DNA from 4 places in the Bacillus cereus group sp. BfR-BA-01316 genome. Region 4 is predicted to be linked to each of the others. Evidence: riboswitches for the same ligand, from Rfam matches in the RefSeq annotation. Region 4 holds a riboswitch; each other region holds the start of a gene.

Region 1 (5,207 bases), on a different contig from region 4:
CTTGCTAATCAATTTTCAATTCATCTTATAACTAGCCAACAATTTTTCATTGCAATTTCCATATTAACAACCTTTGTCTTAATCATAGTCTTTCTATATCAATTAAGCATCATATCTTCTATTTACTGGATCATTTTTATACAGGGCTGTATCTTTTTTAACGCCGTTCAGCATATTATCTTGTATTTCATTTATCGTTCTTATAATCCAGGTGTAATATCAGCAACTTCCATTATTCTGTTTTCTATTTTCTTCTTTTCATCAGAAAAATGCTTAATCAATAAAAGGAATTTAGCAATTACACTCATTTTCAGTTTACTCTCTTACCCAATCATAATTTGGATTACCTTATTATTAGCTAACTGTTTTAAATAAAAAAAGACCAGGAAAACTCCTGATCCATCACTCTACTTAACAAACATTGGATTCTATGTTATACAAAATTGGAAGGTACAGAATTAGGGTTTTGTTTGTTAAGTAGATTATATGTTGAACGAGCTAACAGTGGAGGGGTTCCTACTGTTAGCCGTTAAACCCAATAATTATTTTACGATTTTTTCAAGCTCATCAAGTGAAAGATCTACTGAAATTGAACCATCATTTGTTTCTTTCTTAATTGCATCTGTTACTTCTTTTGAATGATATAGTTCAATTACTTTTTTCAGTGTTGGATCATCTTTATCTTTCGTACGAGCTGCGAAAATATTAATATAGGCCTTTGCATTTGTATTTTTTGGATCTTCTAAGAAAATTGGATCCTTCGCTGGGTCTAATCCAGCTTGACCAGCAACACCATTATTAATAACTGAAGCCGCTACATCTTTTAACACACGAGGTGTTTGCTGTGCGATAACCGGTGTAACCTTTAACTTCTTCGGATTTTCAGCAATGCCGCTTGGATCTCCAAATAGACCGAAATCTTTCTTAAGCTTTAATAATCCAGCTGCATCAAGAAGTTTTAATGCACGCGCTTGGTTCGTTGGATCATTTGGAATAGCAATTTCTGAACCATCTGGGATTTCATTTGCTTTCTTATATTTTTCAGAGTATAAGCCCATCGGTGCAATTTGCGTTGTACCAACTGCTGTAATATCTATCTTATGCTCCTTCTTAAATTGCTCTAAGAAAGCAATATGCTGAAATGAGTTTAGTTCAATATCTCCATCAGCTAACGCTTTATTTGGCGTTGTGTAATCAGAGAACTCAACCAGTTTAATTTTAATTCCTTCTTTTTCAGCTTTTTTCTTTAAAATTTCCCAAGCGTCTCCATCTGTTCCAGTTACACCTACGCGAACTACTTTCTCTTTCGCTCCTGCACTTGTGTCTCCACCTGTGCAGCCGCTTAAGGCTGTAATTCCTACAATCGCTGATAATGCAAATGCTAAAATTTTCTTCATTTTCTTTTCCCCTCTTCCTTTTTATGATCTGCGTAAAAAGACTTTCGCAAAGTAGTTTCCTAAATTTTGAGCTACCTGTACAAGAATAATAAGTAAAACGACCGTTACGAACATAACTGACGTATCAAAGCGTTGATAACCATATGTCATTGCTAAGTCACCAAGACCGCCACCACCGACAAGCCCAGCAACTGCAGAAAATTCAATTAAACCAACTGTCATAAACGTGACACCTAAGATTAATGGTGCTAAAGCTTCTGGCACGAGGATTTCAAAAACAATTCTAAGTGGTGAAGCGCCCATTGCTTGTGCTGCTTCAATTACCCCTTTCGGAACAGAAACAAGATTTGTTTCAACCATTCTAGCAATACCAATTGATGCAACTAACGTCATTGGGAAGATTGCTGCTGTTCCAATCGTCGTTCCAATAACACTTCTTGTTATCGGACTTAAAGCTACTAAAAAGATAATGAATGGAACCGGACGAATTGTATTAATTACGATATTAAGAATAGAAAAGACCCATTTGTTTTCTAAAAAGTTTCCTTTTCTCGTTACGTATAAAAGTAAACCTAGAGGTATACCAAGAATTGTAGCAAATATAAGGGTTACAATTACCATTAAGAGGGTATCCCCTGTCGCATCTAATATGCGAGGCCAAAATATACTCCAATCAACTCGCATGAGCTTCCACCTCCTTCAGCTGTACTTGCAGTCTTAGATGTTGTAATGCTTTTTGAATTTCTTTCTGTTCACCTTGTAGTTCTACAAGAAGATTTCCAAATAGCACATTTTGGAGTTCAATAATATTTCCGTAAAGAACATTTACATCGACGTTATAGTTTTTCGCAATATATGATAGTACAGGCTGCCCTGTCTCTTCCCCAGTAAAAGTCAGGCGATAAATCTGACCTCCGTTTTGAATTTTCGCTAGAACACTTTCTGGTAAGTGATCATTAATAACAGAGCGTACAAAATTTTGAGTTGTCTTTGTTTTTGGTTGTGTGAAAACATCAAACAGTTTTCCTTCTTCAATTACTTTTCCTTTTTCCATAACGGCTACACGGTGACAAATTTCTTTCACAACGTGCATTTCATGTGTAATAAGTAGAATCGTTAAATTGTACTCTCTATTTACTTTCTTTAATAAATTTAAAATTTCTGTCGTTGTTTCCGGATCTAAAGCTGATGTTGCCTCATCGCATATGAGAATATCTGGTGATGTCGCAAGTGCTCTTGCAATCCCAACACGCTGCTTTTGCCCCCCTGATAACTGTTCTGGATAATAGTTCGCTTTATCTTCTAAACCAACAAATTTTAGTAGTTCATTCACTCTTTCTTTTATCTCATTCTTCGGCAATTTCGCTAACCTTAATGGATAAGCAATGTTCCCAAACACCGTTCTTGAATTAAATAGATTAAAGCTTTGAAAAATCATTCCAATTCTTTGTCTTAGTTTCCGTAATTCTTTCGCCGATAATGATGTAATATCTTTATCATCTATTGAAATTGTTCCTGCAGTTGGTCTTTCTAACATATTTACTAAACGTAATAACGTACTCTTCCCTGCACCACTAAATCCGATAATGCCAAAAATTTCGCCCTTTTCAACTGACAACGTTACATCCTCCACGGCATGAACTGATTGTCCGCCTGATTCATATACTTTACTTACATTGTTAAAAGAAATCATTTTCTTCCCTCCTATATGCTGTAAAAACTTGAAGTAGAGCTTTCGAGATAAAATAAAAAGTGCTCTCCTTCTTATCAGTAATAAAGATAAGAAGGAGAGCACTTATATATGTACTCATTCACATCTTCTCATCTTCCAAGCCTTTATAGGCTTGCTGGAATTAGCACGGTATTAAAAAACCCGTTGCTGAGGTATCGTAGGGCCAGTCCCTCCACCTCTCTGGATAAGAGTGTATCGATTTAATTGTCATTATAGAACTCAGAATAATAAGAGTCAATACATTTTTTAGAAAAACATTAATTATCCCTCTATTAAAATTTTCAAATAAAAAATCACAATACAATAGTAATTTTTATAGTTATGTAAAATCCTCCTCACTCATACTTTTAAAAAGGAGAATCTTCTCTACTAATTGAATAACAGTATTTGAATATGAAATCGGAGGAAGATAAATATATGAAAACAGCCCTTTTGCTCATCGATATTCAAAATGATTATTTTCCAAATGGAAAGATGGAATTACGTAATCCAGTAGAAGCAAGTGAATATGCTAGTCAGCTACTACAACATTTTAGAATTAGAAACGAACCTATTTTTCATATCCAACATGTAGCTATAAAAAATGACGCTACTTTTTTCCTACCCAATACAGAAGGTGTCCATATTCACGAAAATGTCCGTCCACTTAGAAAGGAAACTGTTATACTGAAACACTATCCAAATAGCTTTCGAGAAACTGACCTTCTAGAGCGATTACAACGTTCAGAAATTGAGCACGTCGTAATTTGCGGAATGATGACCCATATGTGTATTGATGCTACAGTAAGGGCTGCTTTTGATTTTAGCTTTCATTGTACCGTTATACACGATGCTTGTGCGACAAAAGATCTTTCATTTAAAAACGCTACTATACCAGCTGTTTATATTCACAATGCAATTTTAGCGAGTTTAAATGTAGTATATGCAAATGTAATGAGTACCGAAGAATTTTTAACCACCTAAAAAAACACTCCTTTCAGTTAGCAAAACCGAAAGGAGTGTTCTCTTGTCGAACCATAGATTTTCTTTCAAATTGTATTATACAGGAAATTCTCAAAATGAATACTAAAAAATATGACTAATAAGTCAATTTTTCTCGTTGTTTTGTTTCTATTTTCATGTTTATCCCGATATTAATAGGGTTTAGCTGGTTTTAAATAACACATAGTAATATTTGGTAAATATTTCTCGGTTCAAATTAACTAGCTTCTATTATAGAGAGTTTCTCAAAAAGAAGAGATCTTCACAGACTGTGAAGATCTCTTCTACTATTTCTTATAAAGTTTCAGAAGTAGTTTTTGCTTGCATGTGAAGTGCTAAGTAATCAGGGCCACCAGCTTTAGAGTCTGTACCAGACATGTTAAAGCCACCGAATGGTTGGTAACCTACGATTGCACCAGTACATCCACGGTTGAAGTATAAGTTACCAACGTGGAAGTCTTCACGTGCTTTTTCAATATGGTCACGGTTGTTAGAAACAACTGCTCCTGTTAAACCGTATTCTGTATTGTTTGCAATTGCAAGTGCATGATCAAAGTCTTTTGCTTTACAGAATGCTACTACTGGCCCGAAGATTTCTTCTTTCATTAAGCGAGCATCTTCTGCAACGTCAGCAACGATTGTTGGTTGGATGAACCAGCCTTTAGAATCGTCTCCTTCGCCACCTGATACGATTTTACCTTCTTCTTTACCAATTGCAACATAGCTCATTACTTTATCGAATGCAGCTTGGTCATTAACAGGTCCCATGTTGATATCTTTTGCATCTGGGTTACCTACTGTTAATTCTTTTGTTAATTCAACAGCACGATTTAATACGTAATCGTACACATCTTCATGGATTACTGCACGAGAACATGCAGAACATTTTTGTCCTGAGAATCCGAATGCTGATGCAACGATAGATTTAGCTGCTAACTCAAGATCTGCTTCTTTATCAACAACGATTGTATCTTTACCGCCCATTTCAGCGATAACACGTTTCAACCAAATTTGTCCTGGGTTTACTTTTGCTGCACGCTCGTAAATACGAATACCTACATCGCGAGATCCAGTGAAGCTCACGAAACGTGTACGAG
Region 2 (5,207 bases), on a different contig from region 4:
TAATAACCCTCTCACTTGCCTTGTATACGCTTCGATTAACTCTTCAAAAGTCACACCGCCTGTAACACTAATTGCTTTCGTTGTTGGTCCCATTGCTCCCGCAACATACACTTCTTTCCCGCTTTCTTTAACCGCTTGCTTCGCCAAAAACGCTGCCCTTTCGTTTAACTCTTCATCTAAATGAGACAATGCATAATCACTTAATACAATATTCGTCGCGCCAAATGTATTCGTTTCAATAATATCGGCGCCAGCCTCAATATAGGCTTTATGAATATTTAAAATAACGTCTGGTCTTGTTTTCACTAAATATTCATTACAACCTTCGTATTCTTCTCCTCCGAAATCTTCTGCCGTTAGATCTTCTTGCTGAATCATCGTTCCCATTGCACCATCTAATATTAAAATTTCATGTTGTAATCTCTCTTCTATTCGTTTCATCAATTAATACCTTCTTTCACTTCTTGCTTTTCTCTCACATATTTCACGAGATGTTCTGTAATTTCATATTTTAAAAACGGTGTAATAAGATAAATACCGTTAAAGTATTTCATCGCCGCATCGATCAATTCTTGTGAAATACGAATTCCTTCCTCTATGGCTGCCTCTTTCGTTTCATGTCCATCCATTCTTTGTCTTATCTCTTCAGGGAGAGTAATACCTGGCACTTCAAAATGAAGAAAATCTGCGTTCAGCTTACTTACTAACGGCATAATTCCAATAAAGATAGGTTCTTCCAAATGCTTTGTCGCTTCGTATACTTCTTTAATTAAAGCTACATCATAAATTGGCTGAGTTAAGAAATATTCTGCTCCAGCATCAATTTTTCGTTCCATTCGTTTTACCGCTGCTTTTAAATGCCTTACATGAGGATTGAATGCCCCTCCGACAGAAAATCTTGTTGCCGGACCAATTGATTTCCCTAAAATAGAGCGACCGTCGTTCATCTCTTTAATCATTTTAATTAGCTCTATAGATGACAAATCATATACAGAAGTTGCACCTGGAAAATCACCAACGCGCGCTGGATCACCAGTTAAAGCTAACACTTCCTCCATACCTAATGCTGATAATCCAAGTAAATGAGACTGCAGTCCAATGACGTTATGATCTCTACACGTTAAATGCGTCAATACCGGAATATCATGCTTCGTTAATAATGCACCCATAGCCATATTCGAAACGCGAGGAGATGCTAATGAATTATCTGCTAGAGTAATAGCATCCGCTCCAGCCCTTTTCAGTGCTCTTGCCCCTTCAAAAAATCGCTGCGTGTCTAAAGTTTTCGGTGGATCTAATTCCACTACAACTGTCGTTTGTTTCTTTGCCTTCTCTGCGAGAGTAACATGAGCTCTCGAACGCTTCTCATGTGTATGGACCACTGTAGGCCTTTGAATCGTCTCCTTTGCTATTACAGGTACAACATTTGCAATAGCACGTTTCATTCCTTCAATATGTTCCGGGGTAGTACCACAACAACCACCTAATAAACGAATACCTTGTTCAATAAATTTTGGTGTCATCTCTTCAAAATATGCTGGACTTCCCTCATATACGTAACGCCCCTCCACATAATTCGGAAGACCTGCATTCGGATATGCTGATAAATAGCCATTTTGAGGAATCGATATCATTTTGAAAGCTTCCGTCATATGAAGTGGCCCCAGTTGACAGTTCAATCCAACAACATTGGCACCGTAATCTAAAAGCTGTTTTAATATTTCATTGACATCATTCCCATTTTGAGTCGTACCTGCCTCATGTAACGCTAACTGAGCAACAATCGGAATATTCGTTTGTTTACGCAATACTTTAACGGCATGCAATAATTCAAATTCATCATAAAAAGTTTCTAATAGTAATCCATCAACCTGTTCTTCTAGTAAAGCACCTGCCTGCTCAAGTAACATAAATTCTCGCTCTATATCAGTCGTTGTAACAGCACCAATATGTTTCATACCTCCAATTGTCCCTAAAATTGCATTCCGCTCTGTTACCGATGCTTTCGCAATATTCACTGCCGCTTTATTAATTTGGACAACTTGATTTTCTAGACCATACATGCGGAGTTTCGCTTCATTCGCACCATACGTATTCGTTTGAATAACATCCGCTCCAGCAGCTACATATTGTTTATGGATCGATATAATTAAGTCCGGATCAGACAAATTCAATTCTTCAAAACTACTTTGTAAACCATGCGAATGTAATAAAGTTCCAACTGCTCCATCACCTATTACAATTCCTTTTGATAATAAATCTAGTAATTTCACGAATCTCCCTCATTTCTATCAATATAAAAACCCCCTCTTCACTTTGAAGAGGGGGACATAATTGTTCCTCCTCTTATTATGCAAAACACACGTTTTGCAGGTTTTAGCACCGTTTCAAACATTTAGTTTGCAGGTTGCCGGGTTTCACAGGGCCTTTCCCTCCACCGCTCTCAATAAGAGTTTGTCTTTATTATTTTATTTATGTAGCTAAAAGGAAATACGTTCCCCTTTTAACAATGTCTGTTAATTTTTTAATAAATTTAGCATGCACAAAAATAAAAGTCAATGACACTTGCGGAAAAATAAAAATAATTTAAAATAAAGTTGCAATTCAATTATCTTTTGTTGTAAAGTTAAAAACATAATAAAAATTTCATACGAACATTCTTATCTAGAGAGGTAGAGGGACTGGCCCTATGACGCCTCAGCAACCATTAACATTCATTCGTTAATAAGGTGCTAATTCCAGCAAATTGTGAAAGATTTGACAGATGAGAAGAAGACTCTATTCAAACCGAAAGCCTTCTTCTTAGAAGGCTTTTTTTATTTTAAATTCACTTAGTCGTTCACTTTAAAAAGGGGGAATTTTCACATGTCAACAATCGAAACAAAACTAGCACAAATCGGGAACCGTAGCGAAGCTACAACAGGAACTGTTAATCCACCTGTTTATTTCTCAACTGCTTATCGTCACGAAGGAATTGGTAAATCTACTGGCTTTGACTATTCAAGAACTGGAAATCCGACTCGCGGTCTTTTAGAACAGGCAATTGCAGATTTAGAAATCGGTGAGCAAGGGTATGCCTGTAGCTCAGGAATGGCGGCTGTCCTCCTTGTCCTTTCACTATTCCGTTCCGGAGATGAGCTTATCGTATCTGAAGACTTATACGGAGGAACATATCGTCTATTTTCCGAACATGAAGACAAGTGGAATATTCGATGTAGATACGTAGATACACAATCTATTAAACAAATTGAGCAAGCAATCACATCTCAAACGAAGGCTATTTTCATAGAAACACCGACTAATCCATTAATGCAAGTAACTGATATCGCCAATGTAGCAAGTGTAGCGAAAAGGCACGGACTACTTCTTATTGTAGATAACACGTTCTATACACCTTATATACAGCAACCATTAACAGAAGGTGCAAACATCGTCCTTCATAGCGCAACTAAATATTTAGGCGGGCATAACGATGTACTAAGCGGACTTGTCGTTGCGAAAGGGAAATCTCTTTGCGAGGAGCTTGCTCATTATCATAATGCCTCTGGTGCTGTCTTAAGCCCGTTTGATTCATGGCTATTAATTCGAGGCATGAAAACTTTAGCACTTCGCATGAAACAGCATGAAGAAAATGCTCATGCAATTGTTGCTTATTTAAATGATGAAGATGGTGTGACAGATGTATTTTATCCAGGAAGAGGTGGTATGATTTCATTTCGCCTTCAAGATGAAACTTGGATTAATCCTTTCTTACAATCTTTATCCTTAATTACATTTGCTGAAAGTCTTGGCGGCGTCGAAAGTTTAATGACTTATCCAGCAACGCAAACTCATGCCGATATTCCTGAAGAAGTTCGAACAGCACGTGGTGTGTGTAATCGTCTTCTCCGTTTTTCAGTCGGCATCGAAAATAGCAATGATTTAATTCAAGACTTAAAGCAAGCAATTAAAATTGTAAAAGAAGGTGTAAGAATATGAGTTATTCCATAGATACGCTTTTACTGCATAATCAATACAAGCATGACACACACACAGGAGCTGTTAACGTTCCCATCTATAACACATCAACATTTCATCAGTTTGATGTAGATGCTTTCGGAAAGTACGACTATAGTCGATCTGGAAATCCGACACGTGAAGCTCTTGAAGATATCATTGCTTTATTAGAAGGCGGGACAAAAGGATTCGCCTTTGCATCAGGTATTGCAGCAATTTCTACTGCATTTCTCCTTCTTTCACAAGGCGATCACGTACTCATTTCAGAAGACGTATATGGAGGCACTTACCGAATTATAACTGAAGTTCTCTCCCGTTACGGTGTTTCACATACATTTGTTGATATGACCAATTTAGAAGAAGTGAAGCAAAATATTAAATCGAATACAAAGCTCTTTTACATCGAAACACCTTCTAATCCGCTATTAAAAGTCACGAATATTCGTGCCGTTTGTGAATTAGCGAAATCAATTGATGCTCTTACTTTTGTAGATAATACATTTTTGACACCACTATTTCAAAAACCGCTTGATCTTGGCGCTGATGTCGTTCTTCATAGTGCAACAAAATTTATTGCTGGTCATAGCGATGTCACCGCCGGATTAGCTGTCGTAAAAGATGAAGAACTCGCTCAAAAGCTCGGCTTTCTACAAAATGCTTTTGGTGCTATTTTAGGACCTCAAGATTGTTCTCTCGTACTTCGCGGCATTAAAACATTGCATGTACGTCTCGAACATTCAGCTGCAGGTGCCAACAAAATCGCACATTTTTTACAGGAGCACTCTAAAGTTCAAAATGTCTATTACCCTGGATTTCAATCACATCTTGGCTATAGCATTCAACAATCTCAAGCGACATCCGCTGGAGCTGTCTTATCTTTTACTCTGCAGTCAGAAGATGCACTCCGCCAATTTTTATCGAAAGTAAAATTACCTGTTTTTGCAGTTAGTTTAGGAGCCGTCGAGTCAATTCTTTCCTATCCAGCTAAAATGTCACATGCGGCTTTATCACAAGAAGCTCGTGATGAAAGGGACATTTCGAATTCATTACTTCGCTTATCGGTCGGCCTTGAAAATGTTAACGATTTAATATCCGATTTTGAAAATGCTCTTTCTTATGTAGAAGAACCGGTAAATGCATAGAGAGAAAAGAAGATATGAAATTAAGTTTTCATATCTTCTTTTTATGCTGTCTAGCATATTCATTTTAAT
Region 3 (5,207 bases), on a different contig from region 4:
CTTCCTCCTAGTCCCTCTCCCCACTGATCACGCGGACGGTCTGCATATACTTCGATACCATTACCCTCTAAGTCTTGTAAATAAAACGCCTCACTATACGTATGATCACTTGCGCTATTAAACCTTGAAATTGGTAAAATTTCATTTGAATATGTATAACGTCCTTCTTGCTCAATCGGACTATCAATTACCTTTTAACACCAAATAGTGCCGAAGCAAAAGCTTCACGAGTTGGAACTAAAAAGGCGACATGATATATACCCGTCGTACGTGGTTCTTGAAGCGCTGCATCTTCCACCTGCTCAAGAACGAGTAAAGCATTCTTACCACCTTTTCCAGCTAAATATGCTTTATTCCCCTCTTGCTTAATTACTTCTAAGCCTACTACATTCTCATAGAAAACAATTTGACGCTCTAAATCTTTCACTTTAAATTCCACATGACCAATACGTGTTTTTGGATGAATTTGTACCATGAATAACTTCCTCTCCAGTTTCCTTTAGTTTTTTATATAAGTTGATAGGCAATAGCCCTATTCAACGAATACACCTTAATTTTGTTTTTTTGTAGCATCAACTTTTAGCCATTTTTTCGATATTTCGCTTAATGTTCCATCTTGTTCTAATTCTTTTAGCGCCTTATTTATATCTTCTAACTTTTCACTCTTTTTTGCAAATGGAAATGCGATCTCTCCCCATTCAAGTGGACCAAATCCCACTTTCACATTATCTAGTTTCGCCTTTGTGATTGTTGTTTCCACTTGAACTTTATCATTATAATAAGCATCGACACGCCCCAGCCCTACTTCATTCAATTCCGCTGTTGGATCTTCTGAGAACGTTTTAATTGTAAAGACATTATCTTTGTTTAATGCTTTTAACTCTTGTTCTCCTGCTGTGCCAAGCCCAACTCCTACCGTCTTTCCTTTTAAATCTTCTAGCGACTTAATTGTTTTATTATCTTTCTTCACCGCGAAAACAGAGCCTGAATACACATATGGGATTGAAAAGTCATATTTCTTTTTTCTTTCTGGAGAAACTGATAGTTCATTTGCAATCGTATCAATACGGCCTGAATCTAATAAACCGAATAATCCTTCAAAATCAGAAATATTCCATTCTACTTTATATCCAGCCTTTTTAGCAGCCGCTTCAATAATTTCAGCATCAAAACCTTTTACTTTTTCACCTTCTTTAAAAATAAATGGGCTACGACCTGCAGAAGTCCCAACTTTCACTACTTTTTCATTTGTTTTTTCACTTGCTGCATTAGAACCACAAGCAGACAAAATCCCTGTCGATACCGTTAATGCTAATGTTAGTAATAATGACGATTTTTTCATAACTCTTCCTCCTAAATAACGAAATGATTGCCTTCTTCAGAAGCATTTAATTGCCGTAAAAACTTTTTCGTACGTTCATTTTGTGGGTTTCGGAAAATCTCTTCTGGCGTTCCCTGCTCTACGATAATTCCATCAGCCATAAATATAATGCGATCCGCCACCTCTTTTGCAAAATTCATTTCATGTGTAACAATAACCATCGTTATATGCTGTCTTGCCAATTCTTTAATAACTTGCAATACCTCATTAACTAATTCTGGATCAAGTGCTGAAGTCGGTTCATCAAACAAAAGTACAGCTGGATTTAAAGCCATTGCTCTAGCAATCCCAATCCTTTGCTGTTGCCCGCCGGATAACATTGCCGGATAAAAATCTTCTTTACCAGCTAAGCCTACTTGTTTTAATATTTCTCTCGCTATTCCCTTTGCCTCTTCTTCACTTTTTTTCTGTACAACCGTTAATGGCGTTGTAATATTTTTCAATGCTGTTTTATTTTTAAATAAATTGTAGTTTTGAAAAACCATAGCTGTTTTTTGGCGTAATCGTATTATTTCTTTTTTATAAAGTTTTTTCGTATGAATCTCTAAATCTTCAATTCTAATACTCCCATCATCCGGTTGTTCTAATAAATTCAAACATCTCAGCAATGTCGATTTCCCTGAACCAGAAGGTCCAATAATTACTACCACTTCCCCTTTTTTCACAGCAAGTGAGATCCCTTTTAGTACTTCATTATTTTTATAGGATTTATACAAATCACTTATCTCAATCACATATATCACCTCATTTCTGTTATAGATACGGTGCGTCAAGTTTCTTCTCCAACTTTTTCTGTCCCCAGCTAATTACGATTGTAATAACCCAATACACAATCGCTACCGCTAAATAACTTTCCATATAACGATACGATTGCGCCGCTAGCATTTTCGCTTGCGCTAAAATTTCAGCTACCCCAAGTGCAAAAGATAACGAAGATTCTTTTAACAATCCAACAAAATTATTTCCAAGTGACGGCACAGCTACACGAATAGCCTGCGGAAAGATGATTTGTCGCATCGCTTGTGCTTTTGTCATTCCTACGGATAAACAAGCATCCATTTGTCCTGATTCTACAGCATTTAATGAACCTCGAATTATCTCTGACAAATAAGCAGCATTATTTAAACTGAGACCAATTAAAGTTGCTTGCATAGCTGTAAGTACTGTAAAAGTCGGAAATATTTGTGGCAATCCGAAATACAACACAAACAATTGAACTAATAACGGTGTTCCTCTAAAGAAAGAGATATACACCCTTGCAATTGGATATAACAATTCCGTTTTGTTTTTTGTAATGATCGCCAGGCCAATCCCTATAACGAAAGAAATAATCATTGAAACAACAGTAATCCCTAAAGTTATGTATACATACTTAAATAATTGCGGAAAACTTTCTAAAAAATACGCCACATCAAATTTCACTTTGCTCCCCCCTTTCTAGACAAAAAACTCTTCTTACACATATAAGAAGAGTTGAATGTTAATCCATTTCCCCCATCTCCCAAACGCCTCATACGTTTGCTGGAATTAGCACAGTACTTTTATAGCCTGTTGCTGAGATTTCATCGGGCCAGTCCCTCCATCTCTCTTGATAAAAAACTAATAAATTTTTCCATTTATTAATTTGTTATTATGAAGAATACAGTTAAATCATAACAATATCAATAGGAAAACTAAGAATTAAATCTACACTTTTTTCGAACATACAAACAATACACCACCAAAATTACTATTCTTAATAAACTGTACACAAAAAGCCGGTACTTCTAACAAACTTAGAAATACCGGCTTCAAATCTTTTATTCTTATAGCTTATGATATTTATCTCATCTTATGTACTTCAGCAACTAACTTCCCGCCCTGTATGCCCATATAAAGCTTAACAGGAGCATCATTCGTGTTTTCAAATACTAAGTCTAAATATGGATACGCAATTGTAGCATCTCTTCCTTGTGGTACATAACCTACTGTTTTAGAATGTGTAGTTCTCTCTACCATTTTCAAACCAGCTTGATCTGCTGCATTGAATAAAGTAGATGATGTTTGACAAACGCCACCACCATAACCATCTACTAATTTACCATCTACAATTTCTTTTCCTAATTGGTACCCTTTATCTGGTGTTGTATCTCCAATTAGTGCATTAAAAGAGAAACGGTCTCCTTTCGCTAAAACAACTCCACTTACGCTCTGAGCAGATAAACGAATATTCTCAATACGACCACCAGTTGAACCACCTAAATTCGTTTCATACCTACCAATTACAGTACCACTGCCTTGCGCATCACTTAATGTTGCAGTAGGTTTTTTCTCCACAATTGGTAACTGATAAGTAGAATCCCACATACCTACATTTAATAATTTGTCTACTAACTCTTTTTCCATTAATTCATAAGAAGGCTTTCCTTCTTGCCATGATCCATCAGGCGCTATACGTGAAGGGACCATCTTTTTGTCGACGCTTTTCCCGACTTCACCTGCAACCTTCGTTACCGATTTTTTGAATTTCGCCTCATCTTCAAAATAACCTAAACTCGATAAGTCTATTTTTTTCACTTCAGTACCAGTACGCCCATCCACTAAGCTAATTGAATCCTGTACATCAGCCTTAGCCTCTACAACGTTCCCACCAAAATCACTTACTAATGCCACATCACTTACTTTTGTGCCACAACCACTTACTACAGCTACGCATAGCACCCCTACTAATATACCCTTTATTTTTCGGAACAATATACTCTCTCCTTTTCCCCAACATTATTTCTTATGTATTATTTCATTTTATGTATGTTTTGTTACAATCATTTTACAATATATTTAGAAAATGTTACAAGTTGTTTTTTACTCTATTTAAATTACTCTTTTCTTTTGTAAATGTCTATACATATTTATATAAATTTTCGAGTTTGATAAGATTGTAACTTTTATGCAACCTATTTCTATCCAGTATATACCATTCGACAGATGAAATACAAATGTAAAACTCTTTCATTTCACCTCTCTATTCACCTGCATGCTTCAAAAACCGTAATACCGATTTCTCATATGTGATCATTATTAAACAACTTAAACCGAGTTTTTATAGGTAAAAACAATTAATCCCTTCAGCGTATATAGGTATTTGCCGTGCCACTACTCCGCTTTTGCACATACATTATGGTGAATTTAACCTAATTATAAAGAAATGGAGGATGTTTTTATGTATCCCTACAATCCTTATGATCCATATAACCAATATGGTTACCAACCTCAGTATGATTTACAGGCACAATACCAACAATATATAGATCCAACAGAGCAAATTAATCCATATGATTCAAATCGCCAATTTCAACTTCCAATCTCTTTCCCTGGTACTGGAAACCGTCAATTAGAAAGACGAGTAAATGAGCTTGAGCAAAGAGTACGTCAACTAGAAAACACAGTTGAGCGTCATACGCGTAGATTAAACCGCTTAAATCAGCGTTTACGTACAGTAGAAAATAGACTAAACATACCATTTTCAGCATTAGAAGACGGATTTTAATTTCGAAAATAACAAATATATAAGGAAGGGACTCCCCCTTCCTTATATAAATTGACGAAAGTTTTTTCCATCTCTATACTGATAAGAGTTAATGAAATGAAACAAGGTGATAAATATGGATTTTGAAATAAATTTTCTTTCCTTTTATGTAGTACAAGTAGAAGGAAAAGGTGAAGCAATTGATAAACGCTATAAACATTTTCAAACATTAGATGCTGAAGAGTATGAAGATAGCTCTTTAAAAGAATTTTTGAATGGTGAATTATTAAAAATTTCAAAGCGAAAAGTAGAACGTCACGC
Region 4 (5,207 bases):
ATCGTGCAAAAGAAGCTGCTGAACAATTACAAAAGGAAGGATTTCAAGCTATCGGTTTAAAATGTGACGTTACATCCGAAGAAGAAATTACAACAGCACTTTCTCAAACAGTTAGTCATTTCGGTTCATTAGATGTATTAATTAACAATGCAGGAATGCAACATGTTTCACCGATTGAAGATTTTCCAACTGAGAAATTCGAGCTTCTTATTAAAATTATGCAAATCGCTCCATTTATCGCCATCAAACATGCTTTTCCCATTATGAAAAAACAAAAATATGGCCGGATTATTAACGTCGCTTCTATTAACGGTCTTGTCGGATTCGCTGGAAAAGCTGCCTACAATAGTGCAAAACATGGCGTAATTGGATTAACAAAAGTTGCGGCCTTAGAAGGTGCTACCCATGGTATTACTGTAAATGCCCTTTGTCCTGGTTATGTCGATACCCCTCTTGTACGTAATCAACTAGAGGATTTAGCTACTACACGAAATGTACCACTTGAAAATGTTTTAGAAGATGTTATTTATCCACTTGTACCACAAAAGCGCTTATTACAAGTACAAGAAATTGCTGATTATGCTATGTTTTTAGCGAGTGAAAAAACAAAAGGCATTACTGGTCAAGCTGTCGTTATTGATGGTGGATATACTGCTCAATAAAAAATAAAGTTTGCTCACAAAGAGCAAACTTTATTTTACTTTCTATCGCGAGGATCTTCATACTTTAGTAATTGTTGAGGGAGTTTCTCAATTGCAACAATTACTCCGTCTAATTTGCTTTCAATACGATGTAGTAAATATATTGTTACAACAATTGGAAACCCCACATTACCTATCATCGAGATCCACTCTTCCATCCTTCTCTCCTCCCTTCATTACATAAATAAGAGGAACAGAGAATCTTAGGCATAAAAAAACAAGCTATTTGTGATTAGCTTGTTTTTTCAAATAATGATGTAATTTCTTGCTTATAATCTCCACGTAAAATACCTTTCTCAGTTATAATTCCTGTAATTAATTCATGCGGTGTTACATCAAATGCAGGGTTAAATACAGGCGTTCCAATTGGCGCCACTTGTTTCCCAAAAATTTTCGTAACTTCTGTTTCATCTCTTTCTTCAATAACAATTTCAGCACCTGTTTGTTTCGTAATATCAAACGTAGATAACGGAGCTGCAACGTAAAATGGGATACCGAAATACTTTGCTAATATAGCTAAATTTAATGTTCCTATTTTATTAGCAGTATCACCGTTTTCAACGATTCGATCTGCCCCTACGATAATCGCATTAATTTCTTTCGTTCGAATTGCATGTGCTGCAGTATTATCCGTAATAAGCGTTACATCAATGTCTGCTTGCTTCAATTCCCATGTCGTTAAACGACCACCTTGTAAAACCGGTCTCGTTTCACACGCATACGCATGTAAACGCACGCCCTTCTCTTTCCCAATATAAAATGGGGCTAATGCTGTTCCATATCTAGCAGTTGCAATACTTCCAGCGTTACAAATTGTTAAAATTTTATCACCGTCTTTAAAACATGTTAAAGCATGTTCTCCAATACTTCGGCATACCTTTTCATCCTCTTGCTGAATACGAAGTGCTTCTTCTAATATTTTTTGTGCTTCTTTTATTGTAGCAATCCCTCGTATAGCTTCTCTCATGCGATCAATTGCCCAAAATAAATTGACTGCCGTCGGGCGTGATGTCCCTAAATAGTTACAATCTCTATTAAACTTCTTTTGAAATTCATCGATATTTGTAGCATCGTATTTCTTTGCCGCAAGCGCCAAACCAAACGCAGCTACAATTCCAATTGCAGGTGCTCCGCGTACTTCTAACATAATGATACTTTTCCATACATCTTCAACATTCGTTAATGTTTTGTATTCAGTGACATGTGGCAACTTTGTTTGGTTTAATACCGCAATGGCATCTCCTTTCCAACTTACTGATCTCGGAACAGTAATGATTGTACTCATGCCTTTACGCCTCCTGAAATTGTATGTTGAAATAATGTTCGGAACAGTTGTATATCTGCACTCTTTGATTCATATTTTAATAGTTCTCTTCCTAAATAAAGTGCTTGTTTTTTAGCTTGAATTCTTCTTTCTTTATCTGATATTTCATCTAAATCTGCTACGTGTGCTAGACCAATTGTTCTACGAATAAGTTCACATCCAGCAAATCCAACAATATCACTAAAAATATTTCGCAAAATAATTGGTAACCATTGTTTCTCTTTCGTATATACTTCTACACCTTCTCCAATCCATAGCTTTGTAAAAGCTTCTACAAAATAACTCCATGTTTTCTCGATATGGAAAAATAGCACAATTCTTTTTTCCTCTTCACGCGATAACGCATTTAATAATAAATTTGCAATAAATTGACCAAGATCAAATCCAAATGGACCGTACGTTGCAAATTCTGGATCAATTACTTTCGTTTCAGAAGGCGATGAAAATATACTACCAGTATGTAAATCCCCATGAATGAGCGCTTCTTTTCTCGTTAAAAACTTATACTTATACTGTGCTACTTTTAATTTTAAAGTTTTGTCACTCCACAGTTCATCAACCGTTAGTTGTAACTCTGGCTCATAATCATTCGTATCATAATGACCAAACGGATCTGTAAACACTAAATCTTCTGTTATTTTACTAAGATCTGGATTAACAAATTCACTATCTAACACTCTTTTCTCTTCTGAACGTACGCCGAAATCTGAAGTATAAAATAAAACATGTGCTAGAAAGCGACCAATATGCTGGGATAGAAGAGGATACTCTTCTCCATCTATTAATCCTTTTCTTGTAATCGTTAGTCTTGATAAATCTTCTATTACTGTCACTGCCAACTCCTCATCATGACTGTATACTTCTGGAACGTATTCCGGTACATACTTCGCAAAAATTTGCAGTGCTTTACTTTCAATCGTTGCTCTTTTTATTGACAATGGCCAGCTCTCGCCAACTACTTTCGCATATGGAAGTGCTTGTTTTATTATAATTGTCTTCTCTCCATCATCTAATTTGAATACATAATTTAAATTGCCATCTCCAATTTCATGGCAGATTACATTCGCTTTCTTTTCAAAGTATCCATGTTCTTTTGCGTAGTGTACAGCTGTTTCTTCTGTTAATGAATAATATCCCATCGTCTTCTCCCCCTTTTAATTCAGAGGTTTTTCTAGCACAGAAAAACCTCTTTCCACGAAGAAAGAGGTTTGAAGTTTATCTTCTCCCCTCTTATCTGCCAGAAAGTTTACTTTCTGCTGGAATTAGCACCGTGCCTTTTGGCGTAATAAACGCCCCATTTCACAATGGTATTACGGTCGGTTGCTGGGCTTCATCGGGCCAAATCCCTCCACCTGCTCTTGATAAGAGTTGTATAATTTTTTCGAATTTTTAACTTTATGATGAAGAATATACCAAGAATAAAAATCACTTGTCAATATTTTATTTATATAATTCTGGGCGGCGATCTGCAAAAACTGGAATTCCTTTACGAACTTCTTTAATCTTTTCTAATTTCAGCTCCCCAAATAAAATAGATTCCTCTTCATCTGCCTCTACTACAACTTCTCCCCAAGGATCCACAATTAAAGAATGACCTGCAAACTCATTATTCGGATCCTTTCCGGCTCTATTACATGCTACAACATAACACTGGTTTTCAACTGCTCTCGCCTGTAAAAGCAAACGCCAATGCGCTAAACGTACTAATGGCCATTCTGCTACAACAAATAAAACTTTTGCACCTTTAGCAGTATGAACACGCATCCACTCCGGAAAACGAATATCATAACAAATTGTGCCAGCGCACTCTACATCATCTAGCGTAAATTCACCCGTACCATTACCCGCTACTAAATATTTATGTTCATCCATAAGCTGAAATAAATGCACTTTACTATATTCATTTACTAGCTGTCCTTCGCGGCTTACAACATACATCGTATTTGTAACACCTTGCTCTGTTTGCTTTGCTATGGAACCACCAACAATATGTACACCATATTGTTTCGACCATTCTTTCAACATTTCTTTCGTTTTCAATCCATCCCTATCTGCAATCTCAGAAAGCCTTGTTAAATCATATCCTGTTGTCCATAATTCTGGTAAGACGATAATATCTGGTCTTTCCTTCATCGCCTCGTTTATTTTACTTTTAGCATTCTCAATATTTTTTTCTACATCTCCAAAGATAATATCCATTTGAATACATGCGACTTTCATTTTGTCCGCCCCATTCTTAATTTTTTCTTTACAAAATACTGGAAAGATTATATCATTTGTCACTAGAATTGTAACAACTTTCAAAAGAGGTGGAAAGTATGAAATTATTTCAACCTTCCAAAGTAGTAACATCATTGCCAACACAATTTTTCGCTTCACTTGTTGCAAAAGTTAACAAAGTCGTTGCAGCTGGTCACGATGTTATTAATCTAGGTCAAGGTAATCCAGATCAACCAACACCGCAGCATATCGTAAAAGCTTTACAAGATGCTGCCGAAAAGAGCATTCATCATAAATATCCGCCATTTCGCGGACACGAAAGCCTAAAAGAAGCCGTAGCAGCCTTCTATCAGCGTGAATATGATGTAGTAGTAAATCCAAAAACTGAAGTTGCTATTTTGTTTGGTGGAAAAGCTGGATTAGTAGAATTACCAATTTGTTTTACAAACCCTGGTGATACCATTCTGGTTCCTGATCCAGGCTATCCAGATTATTTATCCGGAGTTTCTTTAGCAAAAGCGCACTTTGAAACAATGCCGCTTATTGCAGAAAATAATTTTTTACCGGATTATACAAAAATTGATGACTCTGTTGCCCAGCGAGCGAAGTTAATGTTTTTAAACTATCCAAATAACCCTACCGGTGCTACAGCATCAAAAGAATTCTTTGATAAAACCATTCATTTTGCTAATAAACATAACATATTAGTTGTTCATGATTTTGCTTACGGTGCTATCGGATTTGATGGTCAAAAGCCTGTTAGTTTCTTGCAAGCAGACGGTGCCAAAGATACAGGAATTGAAATTTACACTTTATCGAAAACTTTCAATATGGCTGGATGGCGTATTGCTTTTGCAGTGGGGAATGAAAGTGTCATCGAAACAATTAACCTATTACAAGATCATATGTATGTTAGTATTTTTGGTGCAGTTCAAGATGCTGCCCGCGAAGCACTATTAGGC

What was found. Region 4 has a riboswitch for S-adenosylmethionine ahead of mtnK (S-methyl-5-thioribose kinase). Riboswitches for the same ligand answer to the same signal wherever they lie in the genome.
Positions count from the first base shown of each region.
Region 1: it holds a riboswitch for S-adenosylmethionine, as region 4 does, so the genes downstream of both, MR071_RS10455 (methionine ABC transporter ATP-binding protein) here and mtnK (S-methyl-5-thioribose kinase) in region 4, are expected to answer to the same signal.
Region 2: it holds a riboswitch for S-adenosylmethionine, as region 4 does, so the genes downstream of both, MR071_RS02270 (bifunctional homocysteine S-methyltransferase/methylenetetrahydrofolate reductase) here and mtnK (S-methyl-5-thioribose kinase) in region 4, are expected to answer to the same signal.
Region 3: it holds a riboswitch for S-adenosylmethionine, as region 4 does, so the genes downstream of both, MR071_RS06445 (amino acid ABC transporter permease) here and mtnK (S-methyl-5-thioribose kinase) in region 4, are expected to answer to the same signal.

Region 1 is NZ_JAKUGX010000010.1:24,339-29,545, reverse strand. Features, by position in the region: gene MR071_RS10470 (HXXEE domain-containing protein) at 1-375, shown strand, start outside; gene MR071_RS10465 (MetQ/NlpA family ABC transporter substrate-binding protein) at 543-1,397, opposite strand; gene MR071_RS10460 (methionine ABC transporter permease) at 1,419-2,081, opposite strand; gene MR071_RS10455 (methionine ABC transporter ATP-binding protein) at 2,071-3,090, opposite strand; SAM riboswitch class I at 3,216-3,320, opposite strand; gene MR071_RS10450 (cysteine hydrolase family protein) at 3,523-4,092, shown strand; gene pruA (L-glutamate gamma-semialdehyde dehydrogenase) at 4,405-5,207, opposite strand, start outside.
Region 2 is NZ_JAKUGX010000002.1:109,697-114,903, forward strand. Features, by position in the region: gene metH (methionine synthase) at 1-441, opposite strand, end outside; gene MR071_RS02270 (bifunctional homocysteine S-methyltransferase/methylenetetrahydrofolate reductase) at 441-2,273, opposite strand; SAM riboswitch class I at 2,344-2,453, opposite strand; SAM riboswitch class I at 2,658-2,771, shown strand; gene metI (cystathionine gamma-synthase/O-acetylhomoserine thiolyase) at 2,866-3,978, shown strand; gene metC (cystathionine beta-lyase) at 3,975-5,138, shown strand.
Region 3 is NZ_JAKUGX010000005.1:128,960-134,166, reverse strand. Features, by position in the region: partial or broken gene MR071_RS06460 (VOC family protein) at 1-475, opposite strand, end outside; gene MR071_RS06455 (amino acid ABC transporter substrate-binding protein) at 551-1,342, opposite strand; gene MR071_RS06450 (amino acid ABC transporter ATP-binding protein) at 1,354-2,115, opposite strand; gene MR071_RS06445 (amino acid ABC transporter permease) at 2,135-2,803, opposite strand; SAM riboswitch class I at 2,873-2,979, opposite strand; gene MR071_RS06440 (VanW family protein) at 3,203-4,114, opposite strand; gene MR071_RS06435 (hypothetical protein) at 4,581-4,907, shown strand; gene MR071_RS06430 (DUF3900 domain-containing protein) at 5,023-5,207, shown strand, end outside.
Region 4 is NZ_JAKUGX010000007.1:143,499-148,705, forward strand. Features, by position in the region: gene MR071_RS08780 (3-hydroxybutyrate dehydrogenase) at 1-662, shown strand, start outside; gene MR071_RS08785 (YvrJ family protein) at 698-859, opposite strand; gene mtnA (S-methyl-5-thioribose-1-phosphate isomerase) at 934-1,986, opposite strand; gene mtnK (S-methyl-5-thioribose kinase) at 1,983-3,164, opposite strand; SAM riboswitch class I at 3,253-3,393, opposite strand; gene MR071_RS08800 (carbon-nitrogen family hydrolase) at 3,466-4,329, opposite strand; gene MR071_RS08805 (pyridoxal phosphate-dependent aminotransferase) at 4,344-5,207, shown strand, end outside.